3 regions of the Kitasatospora sp. NPDC023118 genome follow, and region 1 is predicted to be linked to each of the others. Evidence: predicted binding sites of a transcription regulator. Region 1 holds the regulator's gene; each other region holds the start of a gene.
What was found. The regulator HrcA, encoded in region 1, represses chaperone genes, less so after heat shock. The targets are predictions, from matches to a motif close to TTNGCACTCNGNNNNNCNGAGTGCNAA.

Region 1 (4,358 bases):
CTGCTCGACCTGGACGAAGGCCGCGCCCTCGACGGCCGCGAAGCAGACCGAGCCGAGCCCGGTGGGGAGGAACCCGGCCCCGGCCTCCAGGGTGAGCGCGGCGGACGGCACGCCGAACAGCTGGTCGAGGTCGGGCTTGACGGGCTTGCTGCGGCCGAACAGGGCGTCCAGGAATCCCACGGTGGTCCTTTCCTCAACGGGAATCAGCGGCCGAGCTGCTCGGAGATCTTCGCCAGCTGCGCCAGCCGCTTCTCCAGCGTCGGGTGGGTGGAGAGCAGCTGGGAGGCGGTCTCCCGGGCGCTGAGCGCGGGGGCGAAGTAGAAGGCGTTGTACGGCTGCGACTTGCGCAGGTCCTCGGTGGGGATGGCCGCGATCTGCCCGGTCACCTTGGTCAGGGCCGAGGCCAGGGCGCTGGGCCGGCCGGTGAGCTGCGCGGCGGCCCGGTCGGCGGCCAGCTCGCGGTAGCGGGAGAGCAGCCGGGTGAGCAGGAAGCTGATCGCGTAGACGACCATCGACACCAGGGGGATGATCAGCGCCGCGATGGCCGCGTTCTGGTCGTTGTTGTTGCGCCCGCCGCCCATAAACCCGCCGTACATGGCGACCCGGGTCATCGCCCCGGCGAGCACGCCGAGGAAGCCGGCGATGGTCATCACCGCGACGTCCCGGTGGGCGACGTGCGACAGCTCGTGCGCCAGGACGCCTTCCAGCTCCTCGGGTTCGAGCCGGCGCAGCAGGCCGGTGGTGACGCAGACCACGGCGTTCTGCGGGTTGCGGCCGGTGGCGAAGGCGTTCGGCATGTCGTTGTCGGCGACCGCCACGCGGGGCTTGGGCATGTCGGCCAGGGCACAGAGCCGGTCGATGGTGCCGTGCAGCTGGGGGTACTGCTCCTCGGTCACCTGGCGGGCGCCCATCGCCCGTTCGGTGATCTTGTCGCTGAACCAGAACTGGGCCACGAACAGCCCGCCGGAGATCAGCACGATCAGCGGCCAGGCCCCGCGCAGCAGCGCGATCAGCAGGCCCGTGAAACCGACGTACAGCAGCCCGATCACGAACATCGTCGCGACCATGCGGCTGGTCAGGCCGCGGTCGGGCGCGAAACGGGTGTGCTGGCCCGAGCTCGACATCTCTTGCTCCTCCGTTCGCCGTCGCTTTCGATGCTGCCACCCGGACGGCCCCAGGGCACCACCCCCGCGCCGCGAGTTGCGGCGGAAGGGGCCGTGCCCTGGGACTGCGGGCAGGATCACTCCGGCCGGGCCGTTCCTGGGACAGGACCCGGGCCTTACACTGGCAGATACGGTTTTGGCACTCGTGTGCGCAGAGTGCCAGGGTCGGGGTCCTCCCGGAGCGGCCCGCAGCATCACAGACGGACAACGTGCGAAGACGGAGGTGCGTGCCCATGGCCGGTGAGGTCCGCCAACTGGACGACCGCAAGCTCGCCGTTCTGCGTGCCATCGTCCAGGACTACGTGGGCACCGAGGAGCCGGTCGGCTCCAAGGCCCTCGTGGAGCGGCACAACCTCGGAGTCTCCCCGGCGACCGTGCGCAACGACATGGCGGCGCTGGAGGAGGAGGGCTACATCCACCAGCCGCACACCAGCGCCGGGCGCATCCCCACCGACAAGGGCTACCGGCTGTTCGTCGACAAGCTCGCCGAGGTCAAGCCGATGAGCGCCCCGGAGCGCCGGGCGATCCGGCACTTCCTGGACGGCGCCGTCGACCTGGACGACGTGGTCGCCCGCACGGTGCGGCTGCTCGCCCAGCTGACCCGGCAGGTCGCCGTGGTGCAGTACCCCTCGCTGACCCGCTCCACCGTCCGGCACATCGAGCTGGTGGCGCTGGCCCCGGCGAAGGTGATGCTGGTCCTGATCACCAACACCGGCCGGGTCGAGCAGCGGATGGTCGACTGCCCGGGCACGGTCGGCGAGACGGTCCTGGCGGACCTGCGGGCGCGGATCAACGTCCGGGCCGCCGGCCAGCGGCTGCCGGACGTCCCGGCGCTGCTGGAGGAGCTGCCGGCCACGTTCGAGCAGATCGACCGGCCGACCGTCAGTACGGTCCTGGCGACCCTGTTCGAGGCGCTGGCCGAGCAGAACGTGGAGCGGATCATGCTGGCCGGCACGGCCAACCTGACGCGTTTCGGCCACGACTTCCCGCTCACCATCCAGCCGGTCCTGGAGGCCCTGGAGGAGCAGGTCGTCCTGCTCCGCCTCCTGGGTGAGACCGGGGACGCCGGAATGACGGTCCGGATCGGGCGGGAGATTGCGTACGAAGGGCTGAATTCCACCTCGGTGGTGTCGGTCGGCTACGGTTCGGGCGACGAGAGCGTGGCCAAACTCGGTGTGATCGGTCCGACCCGGATGGACTACCCGGGCACAATGGGGGCGGTGCGGGCGGTGGCACGGTACGTGGGGCAGATCCTGGCCGAGTCGTAGCAAGCAACCGCTGTTAGATGTCTAACGGCGGTGTCCAGTCGCACTACTACAGGCGGAACAAGCGGAGCATTTGGTGGCCACGGACTACTACGCGGTACTCGGCGTCCGACGGGATGCGGGGCAGGACGAGATCAAGAAGGCGTTCCGGCGCCTGGCACGCGAACTGCACCCGGACGTCAACCCGGACCCGAAGACGCAGGAGCGGTTCAAGGAGATCAACGCCGCTTACGAGGTGCTCTCCGATCCGCAGAAGCGCCAGGTCTACGACCTCGGCGGTGACCCGCTCTCACCGGGCGGCGGGGGCGCGGGCGGCTTCGGCGCCGGCGCGGCGGGCTTCGGCTTCTCCGACATCATGGACGCCTTCTTCGGCGCCGCGGCCGGCCAGCGCGGCCCGCGCTCGCGCACCCGCCGCGGCCAGGACGCCATGATCCGGCTGGAGATCACCCTGGAGGAGGCCGCCTTCGGCGCCACCAAGGAACTCCAGGTCGACACCGCCGTCACCTGCACCACCTGCAACGGCGAGGGCGCGGCCCCCGGCACCTCCGCGCAGACCTGCGACATGTGCCGCGGCAAGGGCGAGGTCTCCCAGGTCACCCGCTCCTTCCTGGGGCAGGTCATGACCTCCCGCCCCTGCCCGCAGTGCCAGGGCTTCGGCACCGTCGTGCCGACCCCGTGCCCCGAGTGCGCCGGCGACGGCCGGGTCCGCGCCCGCCGCACCCTGACCGTCAAGATCCCGGCCGGTGTCGACAACGGCACCCGGATCCAGCTGGCCGGCGAGGGCGAGGTCGGCCCCGGCGGCGGCCCGGCCGGCGACCTGTACGTCGAGATCGCCGAGACCACCCACAGCGTCTTCCAGCGGCGCGGGGACGACCTGCACTGCACCGTCACCATCCCGATGACGGCCGCCGCGCTCGGCACCCAGGTGCCGCTGCAGACCCTAGACGGGCTGGAGGAGGTCGACATCCGGCCCGGCACCCAGTCCGGCCAGTCGATCCCGCTGCACGGCCGGGGCATCACCCACCTGCGCGGGGGCGGCCGGGGCGACCTGATAGTGCACGTCGAGGTTCAGACGCCCACCAAGCTCGACGCCGAGCAGGAGGAACTGCTGCGCCGGCTCGCCATACTGCGCGGCGAGGAGCGCCCGTCCGGCCAGTTCGCGCCGGGCCAGCAGGGCCTGTTCTCGCGTCTGAAGGACGCCTTCAACGGCCGGTAAGCCGTCCGGGAGGGGGTGCCGGGTTCAGGTCCCGAGAGACAGGTCCTGACCCGGCACCCCCTTCGCGTTCCCGTTCCGCCCACCCTCCGGAGGACCACCCCATGACCGCCCCCGTCTTCGTCGTCGAGACCGAGCGGATCGCCGCCGCCGCGCCCGGGGCGCTGGTGCGCCTGGACGGGGCGGAGGGGCGGCACGCGGCCGCGGTGAAGCGGCTGGCGGCCGGTGAGGCGGTGACCCTGGCGGACGGGCTGGGGCTCGGGGTGGACGGGGTGGTCGCCGAGGTGTTCGGCAAGGACGCGATCGACGTCACGGTGGCCGCCGTGCGCCGGGAGCCGGAGCCGGCGCCGCGGATCGTCGTCGTCCAGGCGCTGCCCAAGGGCGACCGCGGCGAGCTGGCCGTGGAGACCATGACCGAGGTCGGCGTGGACGTGGTGGTCCCCTGGGCGGCCTCGCGCTGCATCACCCAGTGGAAGGGCGAGCGCGGAGCCAAGGCGCTCGCCAAGTGGCGGGCCACCGCCCGGGAGGCGGGCAAGCAGTCCCGCCGGCTGCGCTTCCCCGAGGTACGCGAGCCGATGACCACCAGGCAGCTGGCCCCGCTGCTGGCGCGGGCCTCCTTCGCCGCCGTGCTGCACGAGGAGGGTGCCGAGCCGCTGGCGCACGCCGCGCTGCCCGGGGCGGGGGACATCGTGCTGGTGGTCGGCCCGGAGGGCGGCG
Region 2 (4,358 bases), on a different contig from region 1:
TGGACATCGCCCGCCGGACCGGCGGGGCGGTCGAGGACGTCACGGACGAAGAGGTCGTGGCGGCGATCCGGCTGCTGGCCCGGACCGAGGGGATCTTCGCGGAGACCGCGGGCGGGGTGACCGTCGGCGTGCTGAAGAAGCTGGTCGAGACCGGTCAGCTGGACCCGGCCAAGGAGACCGTCGCGATCAACACCGGCGACGGCCTGAAGACGCTGGACGCCGTCTCCGACGCCGGGATGACCGCCGTCATCCGCCCGACGCTGGAGTCCTTCCGCTCCGCCGGTCTCGCGTCCGTCTGAACCACCCCCACCCCCGCTAGGAGAGCCATGAGCGCCAAAGTCCGCATCCCCACCATCCTGCGCGCCTACACCGGCGGCGCGGCCGAGGTGACCGCCGAGGGGGCCAGCTTGGCCGAGGTCATCGCCGACCTGGAGCAGAACCACGCGGGCATCTCCGCCCGGATCCTGGACGACACCGGAAAGCTGCGCCGCTTCGTCAACGTGTACGTGAACGACGACGACGTGCGGTTCGCCGAGGGCCTGGCGACCGAGATCAAGGACGGCGCGAACGTCTCGATCATTCCGGCGGTGGCCGGCGGCTGCTGAGCCGTCGCATCCCGCTTCCCGGCCGCCCGTACGTACGGAATTCGACTCTCCGTATGTGCGGGCGGTCGCTGGCATTTCGGCGGGAATATTTCCGGGTCAAGTCGGAGTAGAGTGTGGCTCTGCTGGGAACGGGGCTCCCCTTCCGACTCGCGCAGTGCTTGGCCGGAGGTCGTCCGGACGCTGAGACCGGCTCGCGTCCCGGGCCGTGAAACATGTCAGGCAGATGTCAGAATTCCTGCGGGGGTTTGGGTAATTCGTCCGCTATGTCCGGCATGAAATGCCGATTTCATCCCGGTTTGTTCGGCCTTGTCTCTCGACGGGCCCATGGAATTCCTGGCGGCTGGCCCTGTTGCAGAGGGCGTCGATCCGGATACATTCAGCGGCGGTCGGCGTAATCGACCGCCCATCGGAAGCCGTTCGGCTTTCTGTGCGGAGGATTGCGGCGTGCACGGCTGCGCTCAGGGGGGGTTCCCCGGGCCGGCCTTCAACCAGACCCGGGCCCGCGACCTGCGGGCACGTGAAGGGCCAGCACAGCACTAGGGGAGTTCGGAATGGCTCAGGGCACCGTCAAGTGGTTCAACGCGGAGAAGGGCTACGGCTTCATCGCGGTCGACGGTGGTGCGGACGTCTTCGTCCACTACAGCGCGATCCAGATGGACGGCTACCGCACCCTCGAGGAGGGCCAGCGGGTCGAGTTCGAGATCTCTCAGGGACAGAAGGGCCCGCAGGCGGACATGGTTCGCGCGGCGGTCTGACCCCTTCCGACTCCAGGAGCTCGGCACGGCCCACCGCTGGTGGACCTCCTGCTTCTCGACGGGCCCGCACGACACGCGTCGTGCGGGCCCGTTCGCGTCCCCGTCCGCGAGCGCGGACGGGGCTCGACGGCGGCTCGCGGGTTGCCGATTGGGCTTGCACTCGACCACCCGGAGTGCTAATCATTGGCGTTAGCACTCACAGCGTGAGAGTGACAGCGGACCGGGTCGGTGAGGCCCCCGGGAGCGGTAGGGGAATGGACCCCCGCACACCAGGGCCGTCCGTCGCGGGCACCCCTTGGTCCGAGCAGTCGACCGTGTCCCGGAGGACCACTTCAGATGGCCAAGATCATCGCCTTTGATGAGGAAGCTCGCCGCGGCCTTGAGCGTGGCATGAACCAGCTCGCCGACGCAGTGAAGGTCACGCTCGGCCCCAAGGGTCGCAACGTCGTGCTGGAGAAGAAGTGGGGCGCCCCCACGATCACCAACGACGGTGTCTCCATCGCCAAGGAGATCGAGCTCGAGGACCCGTACGAGAAGATCGGCGCCGAGCTCGTCAAGGAGGTCGCCAAGAAGACCGACGACGTCGCGGGTGACGGCACCACCACCGCCACCGTGCTGGCCCAGGCCCTGGTCCGCGAGGGTCTGCGCAACGTCGCCGCCGGCGCCAACCCGATGGCCCTGAAGCGCGGCATCGAGAAGGCCGTCGCCGCCGTCTCGGACCAGCTGCTGGCCCAGGCCAAGGACGTGGAGACCAAGGAGCAGATCGCCTCCACCGCCTCCATCTCCGCCGCTGACACCCAGATCGGCGAGCTCATCGCCGAGGCCATGGACAAGGTCGGCAAGGAAGGCGTCATCACCGTCGAGGAGAGCAACACCTTCGGCCTGGAGCTCGAGCTCACCGAGGGCATGCGCTTCGACAAGGGCTACATCTCCGCCTACTTCGCCACCGACCTGGAGCGCATGGAGGCGACCTTCGAGGACCCGTACATCCTCATCGCCAACTCCAAGATCGGCTCGGTCAAGGACCTGCTCCCGCTGCTGGAGAAGGTCATGCAGAGCGGCAAGCCGCTCGTCATCATCGCCGAGGACGTCGAGGGCGAGGCCCTGTCGACCCTGGTCGTGAACAAGATCCGCGGCACCTTCAAGTCCGTCGCCGTCAAGGCCCCGGGCTTCGGCGACCGCCGCAAGGCCATGCTCGGCGACATCGCCATCCTCACCGGCGGCACCGTGATCTCCGAGGAGGTCGGCCTCAAGCTGGAGAACGCCGGTATCGACCTGCTGGGCACCGCCCGCAAGGTGGTCATCACCAAGGACGAGACCACCATCGTCGACGGTGGCGGCGACAGCGAGCAGGTCGCCGGTCGCGTGAACCAGATCCGCGCCGAGATCGAGAACAGCGACTCGGACTACGACCGCGAGAAGCTCCAGGAGCGCCTCGCCAAGCTGGCCGGCGGCGTGGCCGTCATCAAGGCCGGCGCGGCCACCGAGGTGGAGCTCAAGGAGCGCAAGCACCGCATCGAGGACGCCGTCCGCAACGCCAAGGCCGCCGTCGAGGAGGGCATCGTCGCCGGTGGTGGCGTCGCCCTGCTGCAGGCCGGTGTCGCCTTCGACAAGCTGGAGCTGGACGGCGACGAGGCCACCGGTGCCAACATCGTCAAGGTCGCGCTGGAGGCCCCGATCAAGCAGATCGCGACCAACGCCGGCCTGGAGGGTGGCGTCGTGGTGGAGAAGGTGCGCAACCTCCCCGCCGGTCACGGCCTGAACGCCGCCACCAACGAGTACGTCGACCTGGTCGCCGCGGGCATCATCGACCCGGCCAAGGTCACCCGCTCCGCGCTGCAGAACGCCGCCTCCATCGCGGCGCTGTTCCTCACCACCGAGGCCGTCATCGCCGACAAGCCGGAGAAGGCCGCCGCGGCCGCCGGCGGCGGCATGCCGGGCGGTGACATGGACTTCTGATCCTGATCGCTTCGATCGGATCGGTTGATTCCCCGTCCGCGTGGGCGGCTCCCTTCGGGGGGCCGCCCACGCGGCGTTTCGGGCAGTGGGAGTTTCGGGGGAGGATGGACGGATGGCTTCCGACGACATCGAGACCGCCCTGCACAACGCGCGGGCACTGATCCTGGCCGACCTCACCGCGCGCGACGTGGCGGACGCCGCCGTCGTCTCGCTGGTGGAGCAGGCCGTCACGCACCGCCGCTGGTGGTTGGAGCAGTGGCCGGACGGCACCGAGTACGTGCTCGGGCTGGTTGCCCAGGACGTCCAGGACGCGCTGCTGGAGGCGTACGGGCGGTGGCCGCTGTGCACCGACTGCGCGGCCGACGGGGACCCGCACGCGCTCGGCGTGGAGCCGGAGTTGGGGCCGGAGCCGCACTGGGTGTGCGGCAAGCGGGGCGCGGTGGTGGCGCCGGTGGGCAAGCTGGTCTAGTTTTCGAGCCCCTTGAGCTCGGCCGTCAGGTTGGTGCGGGCGGTCGCGGTGAAGCGCTCGCGGGCGGTGGGGGTGCGGTAGAGCGCCGGGAGCGCGAGGAGTTGGCGCAGCACGGCGGCCCGGCCCGCGCGGAAGTCCGGCTCCGGGACGAAGGCGTACTCCTCCCGGACGGCGGCCGCGTACGCCGCGTACGCCCCGGGGGAGCCGCCGAGGACGGCGAGGTCCGCGTCGCAGAGCACCTCGCCGTCGCGGTCGCCCGGGGCGGGGTCGTGGGTGACGGTGAGCAGGACGAGCCGCTCGACCTCGGCGACCTGCCCGGCGGGCAGGCCGGCGGCGGTCAGCGCGCGGACGGCCAGGGCGGCGCTGCGCTCCTCGTTCTCGGTGCGGTCGGGCCGGTAGACGGCGTCGTGGAACCAGGCGGCGAGCCGGACGGCGTCCGGGTCGGCGGCGTGCCCGGCGAGCTCGTCGACGTGCCGTAGGACCGCGCGCAGGTGCTCGGGGGTGTGGTAGCGGCGCTGCGGCTCTGACCAGCGGCGCAGCAGCTCCCGTCCGTACGGTTCGGGGTCGTCG
Region 3 (4,358 bases), on a different contig from region 1:
GCCGGAGGCCCGGCCCGCCTCCCCGAGGGAGCGGACCGGGCCTCCGGTCAGGCGTCGGAGCCTCAGTGCGAGTGGCCGTGGCCGTGCGAGTGGCCGTGACCGTTCTCGGCCTCCTCCTCCTTCTTCTCCACCACGAGGGTCTCGGTGGTGAGGAGCAGGGAGGCGATCGAGGCGGCGTTCTCCAGCGCGGAGCGGGTGACCTTGACCGGGTCGATGACGCCGGCCTTCACCAGGTCGCCGTACTCGCCGGTGGCGGCGTTGTAGCCCTGGCCGATCTCCAGCTCGGAGACCTTGGAGGTGATGACGTAGCCCTCCAGGCCGGCGTTCTGGGCGATCCAGCGCAGCGGCTCGTGCAGCGCCTTGCGGACCACGGCGACACCGGTGGCCTCGTCGCCCGACAGGCCCAGGCCGTCGTTCAGCACCTTGGCGGCGTGGACCAGGGAGGCGCCACCACCGGCGACGATGCCCTCCTCGACCGCGGCGCGGGTCGCCGAGATGGCGTCCTCCAGGCGGTGCTTGCGCTCCTTCAGCTCCACCTCGGTGGCGGCGCCGACCTTGATGACGCAGACGCCGCCGGCCAGCTTGGCCAGGCGCTCCTGCAGCTTCTCGCGGTCCCAGTCGGAGTCGGTCGCGGCGATCTCGCCCTTGATCTGGGCGACGCGGCCGGCCACGGCCTCGGCGTCACCGGCACCGTCGACGATCGTGGTCTCGTCCTTGGTGATGGTCACGCGGCGGGCGGTGCCCAGCACGTCCAGGCCGACCTGGTCGAGCTTGAGGCCGACCTCCTCGGAGATGACCTGGCCACCGGTCAGGACGGCCAGGTCGCCGAGGATCGCCTTGCGGCGGTCGCCGAAGCCCGGGGCCTTCACGGCGACGGCGTTGAAGGTGCCGCGGATCTTGTTCACGACCAGGGTCGACAGCGCCTCGCCGTCGACGTCCTCGGCGATGATCAGCAGCGGCTTGGAGGCACCGCCCTGCAGGATCTTCTCCAGCAGCGGCAGCAGCTCCTGGATGGAGGAGATCTTGCCCTGGTTGATCAGGATGTACGGGTCCTCCAGGACCGCCTCCTGCCGCTCCGCGTCGGTCACGAAGTACGGCGACAGGTAGCCCTTGTCGAACTGCATGCCCTCGGTGAAGTCCAGCTCCACGCCGAAGGTGTTCGACTCCTCGACGGTGATGACACCGTCCTTGCCGACCTTGTCGATCGCCTCGGCGATCAGCTCGCCGACCTGGGTGTCCTGGGCGGAGAGGGACGCGACGGCGGCGACGTCGTCCTTGCCCTCGATCTCGCGGGCCACCGACAGCAGGTGCTCGGAGACGGCGGCGACGGCCTTGTCGATGCCCTTCTTCAGGGCGGCCGGGCCGGCACCGGCGGCGACGTTGCGCAGACCCTCGTTGACCAGGGCCTGGGCCAGCACGGTGGCGGTGGTGGTGCCGTCACCCGCGACGTCGTTGGTCTTGGTGGCGACCTCCTTGACGAGCTGCGCGCCAAGGTTCTCGTACGGGTCGTCCAGCTCGACCTCGCGGGCGATGGTGACACCGTCGTTGGTGATGGTCGGAGCGCCGAACTTCTTGTCGATGACGACGTTGCGGCCCTTGGGGCCGATGGTCACCTTGACGGTGTCGGCCAGCTTGTTGACACCGCGCTCCAGCGAGCGGCGGGCGTCCTCGTCGAACTGCAGGATCTTCGCCATGTTCCCTATTCCCTCGGGGCTGCGGCCGGCCCAGCGGCCGCCGAACTACGTGAACCAACAACCACGCCCCGGGCCCCTGTCACTTGGGACACGGATCCGGGGCGGGTCGGGACGTCTTACTTCTCGATGATCGCGAGAACGTCGCGGGCGGAGAGCACCAGGTACTCCTCGCCCTGGTACTTCACCTCGGTGCCGCCGTACTTCGAGTACAGGACGATGTCACCGACGGCGACGTCGAGCGGCAGACGCTGGCCGTCCTCAAAGCGGCCCGGGCCGACGGCCAGGACGACGCCCTCCTGGGGCTTCTCCTTGGCGGTGTCCGGGATAACCAGGCCGGAGGCCGTGGTGGTCTCGGCGTCGAGCGGCTGGACCACAATGCGGTCCTCAAGCGGCTTGATGGCAACCTTGCTGCTGGTGGTCACGTCCGAGCTCCCCTTCGGAGATTACGGGGTTTTCTAACGGGTAGGGGCGAACCTGCGAGCCTGCCGTCGCGGGGGTCAGACACGCGTCTTCGCGTTAGCACTCCCCCAGTGGGGAGTGCCAAGGACGACCATAGGGCCGTGTTAGCACTCAGTCAACCAGAGTGCCAACGGCGCGCCCGGGAGTCTCGCGCTGCGGATGAGTGGTCGCACTCGTGTGTGCCTGATCCGCCCTTGGGTCACTCCCGCCCGGCTGCGGCCGGGCGACCTCCTCCCACGTCCTCTGACCGGTCAGAATGGCCCCGTGGACACCGAGAACCTCCAGCCCCTGCTGACCCCCGAGGGTCAGGCCCTGCTCGCCGAGTTGCGCGAGTTCACGCCCGAGGAGGAGTTGGCGCTCGCCACCCGGCTGCGGCGGGAGCATCCGGCGGAGCTGGTGTCGGCGGCGTTCGGGCAGGCGCGGTTGCGGCAGCGGGCGCGGGCGAAGTTCGGGGCGGACGCGGACCTGATGTACTTCACGCCCAACGGGGTCGAGCAGTCCACCCGGCGCAGCGTGGCCGAGTGGCGGGCGCGCCGGTTCGCCGGGTTGGGGGTGCGGCGGCTCGCCGACCTGTGCTGCGGCATCGGCGGGGACGTGCTGGCGCTGGCCCGGGCCGGGATCGAGGTGCTGGCCGTCGACAAGGACCCGGCGGCCTGCGCCGCGACCGCGGCCAACGCCGCCGCGCTGGGCCTGTCCGAGCTGGTCGAGGTGCGCTGCGCGGACGTCGCCGAGGTGGACGTCACCGGCTACGACGCGGTGTTCACCGACCCGGCCCGCCGCACCTCGCGCGGCCGGGTGTTCGACCCCGAGGCGTACGCCCCGCCGCTGTCCTGGGCGATCGAGGCCGGACGGCGGACCCCGATCGGCGCGCTGAAGGTGGCGCCGGGCATCCCGCACGAGGCCGTCCCGGCGGACGCCGAGGCGGAGTGGGTCTCCGACCACGGGGACGTCAAGGAGGCGGTGCTCTGGTTCGGCACCGAGTCCGCCCGCCCGCACCGCGCCACCCTGTTGCCGCAGGGCGCCAGCCTGACCGGCGGCGACCTGCCCGACCCGCCGGCCGGCCCGGTCGGGCGGTACCTGTACGAGCCGGACGGCGCGGTGATCCGGGCGCACCTGGTGGCCGAGGTGGCCGAGCAGGTCGGCGGCCGGCTGATCGACCCGAAGATCGCCTACCTGACCTCGGACGAGCTGGTCGCCACCCCGTACGCGCACGCCTTCGAGCTCACCGACGTGCTGCCGTTCCACATCAAGAAGCTGAAGGCGCTGCTGCGCGAGCGCCAGGTCGGCACGGTGGTGATCAAGAAGCGCGGGATGGCGATCACCCCGGAGGAGTTGCGCCGTCAGCTCAAGCCCTCCGGGCCGAACACCGTCACGGTGATCCTCAGCCGCACCGACCACGGCCCGCTGATGATGCTGGGCCGGCCCGTCCAGGCGCCCTGAGGGACGTCCTAGGAGGCGGGCGGCTGGATGTAGTCGTCCAGCCTGGCCACCGAGAAGCCCTGCTCCTGGATCCGGGCCAGCAGCTCGCCGAACATCTGGGTCATCGTGGCGCCCTTGAGCTCCTTGGGGCCGCGGAAGTGCGCCAGGATGATGTCGCCGGGCTTCAGCTTCTTGTCGGCGGCCTGGTACTGCATGTCGTGGATCTGCATCGACTCGCGCCAGAGCACGATCGCGCGCGGGCCGCACTGCTGCACCGAGGTGTTGAGCATCGGGGTGTTGGCGCCGTCGCCGAACGGCGGGCGGAACAGCAGCGGGGCGGTGCCGTACTGCTGGGTGAGCGCGGCCTGGTCGTCGCAGATCTCGGACTTCTGTTTCTCCGCCGAGAGCTTGCTCATCACCGGGTGGGTGACGGTGTGGTTCTGGATATGGTTGCCGAGCGCCTGGAGCGGCTTGAAGTAGCCGTAGTCGTCCTTGACGATGTCCTTGGTCAGGAACATCGTGATCGGCACCTTGAGGTCGGTCAGCATTTCGACGAACTTCGGGTCCTTCTCGGCGCCGTCGTCGATGGTGATGAAGACGACCTTGTCGCTCGTCTTCACATCGCTGAACACCGGTACGGTGCCGGTGCGTTCGAGCTTGATCGGCTTGTCCGTGGGCGGCGCGGGGGCCGGGGCGAGCGGCTTGAGGTTCCACTTCGCCCAGGCCGCGGCGTCGCCCTCGGCCGGGGCCGCGCCGGGGGTGGTGGCCGCGGCCGTCGGCGCGGCG

Region 2: a site for HrcA is predicted at 1,514-1,540, ahead of groL (chaperonin GroEL). Genes of this name have one in related genera too.
Region 3: a site for HrcA is predicted at 2,258-2,284, ahead of groES (co-chaperone GroES). Genes of this name have one in related genera too.

The regions. Positions count from the first base shown of each region.
Region 1 covers NZ_JBVHHW010000023.1:3,636-7,993, reverse strand. The annotation lists gene pspAB (PspA-associated protein PspAB) at 1-180, opposite strand, end outside; gene htpX (zinc metalloprotease HtpX) at 204-1,124, opposite strand; gene hrcA (heat-inducible transcriptional repressor HrcA) at 1,397-2,431, shown strand; gene dnaJ (molecular chaperone DnaJ) at 2,505-3,644, shown strand; gene ACZ3UD_RS26610 (16S rRNA (uracil(1498)-N(3))-methyltransferase) at 3,746-4,358, shown strand, end outside.
Region 2 covers NZ_JBVHHW010000005.1:8,086-12,443, forward strand. The annotation lists gene thrC (threonine synthase) at 1-299, shown strand, start outside; gene ACZ3UD_RS08080 (MoaD/ThiS family protein) at 327-605, shown strand; gene ACZ3UD_RS08085 (cold-shock protein) at 1,157-1,360, shown strand; gene groL (chaperonin GroEL) at 1,697-3,319, shown strand; gene ACZ3UD_RS08095 (hypothetical protein) at 3,432-3,788, shown strand; gene ACZ3UD_RS08100 (HD domain-containing protein) at 3,785-4,358, opposite strand, start outside.
Region 3 covers NZ_JBVHHW010000002.1:141,337-145,694, forward strand. The annotation lists gene groL (chaperonin GroEL) at 63-1,694, opposite strand; gene groES (co-chaperone GroES) at 1,811-2,116, opposite strand; gene ACZ3UD_RS03025 (THUMP-like domain-containing protein) at 2,397-3,593, shown strand; gene ACZ3UD_RS03030 (polysaccharide deacetylase family protein) at 3,602-4,358, opposite strand, start outside.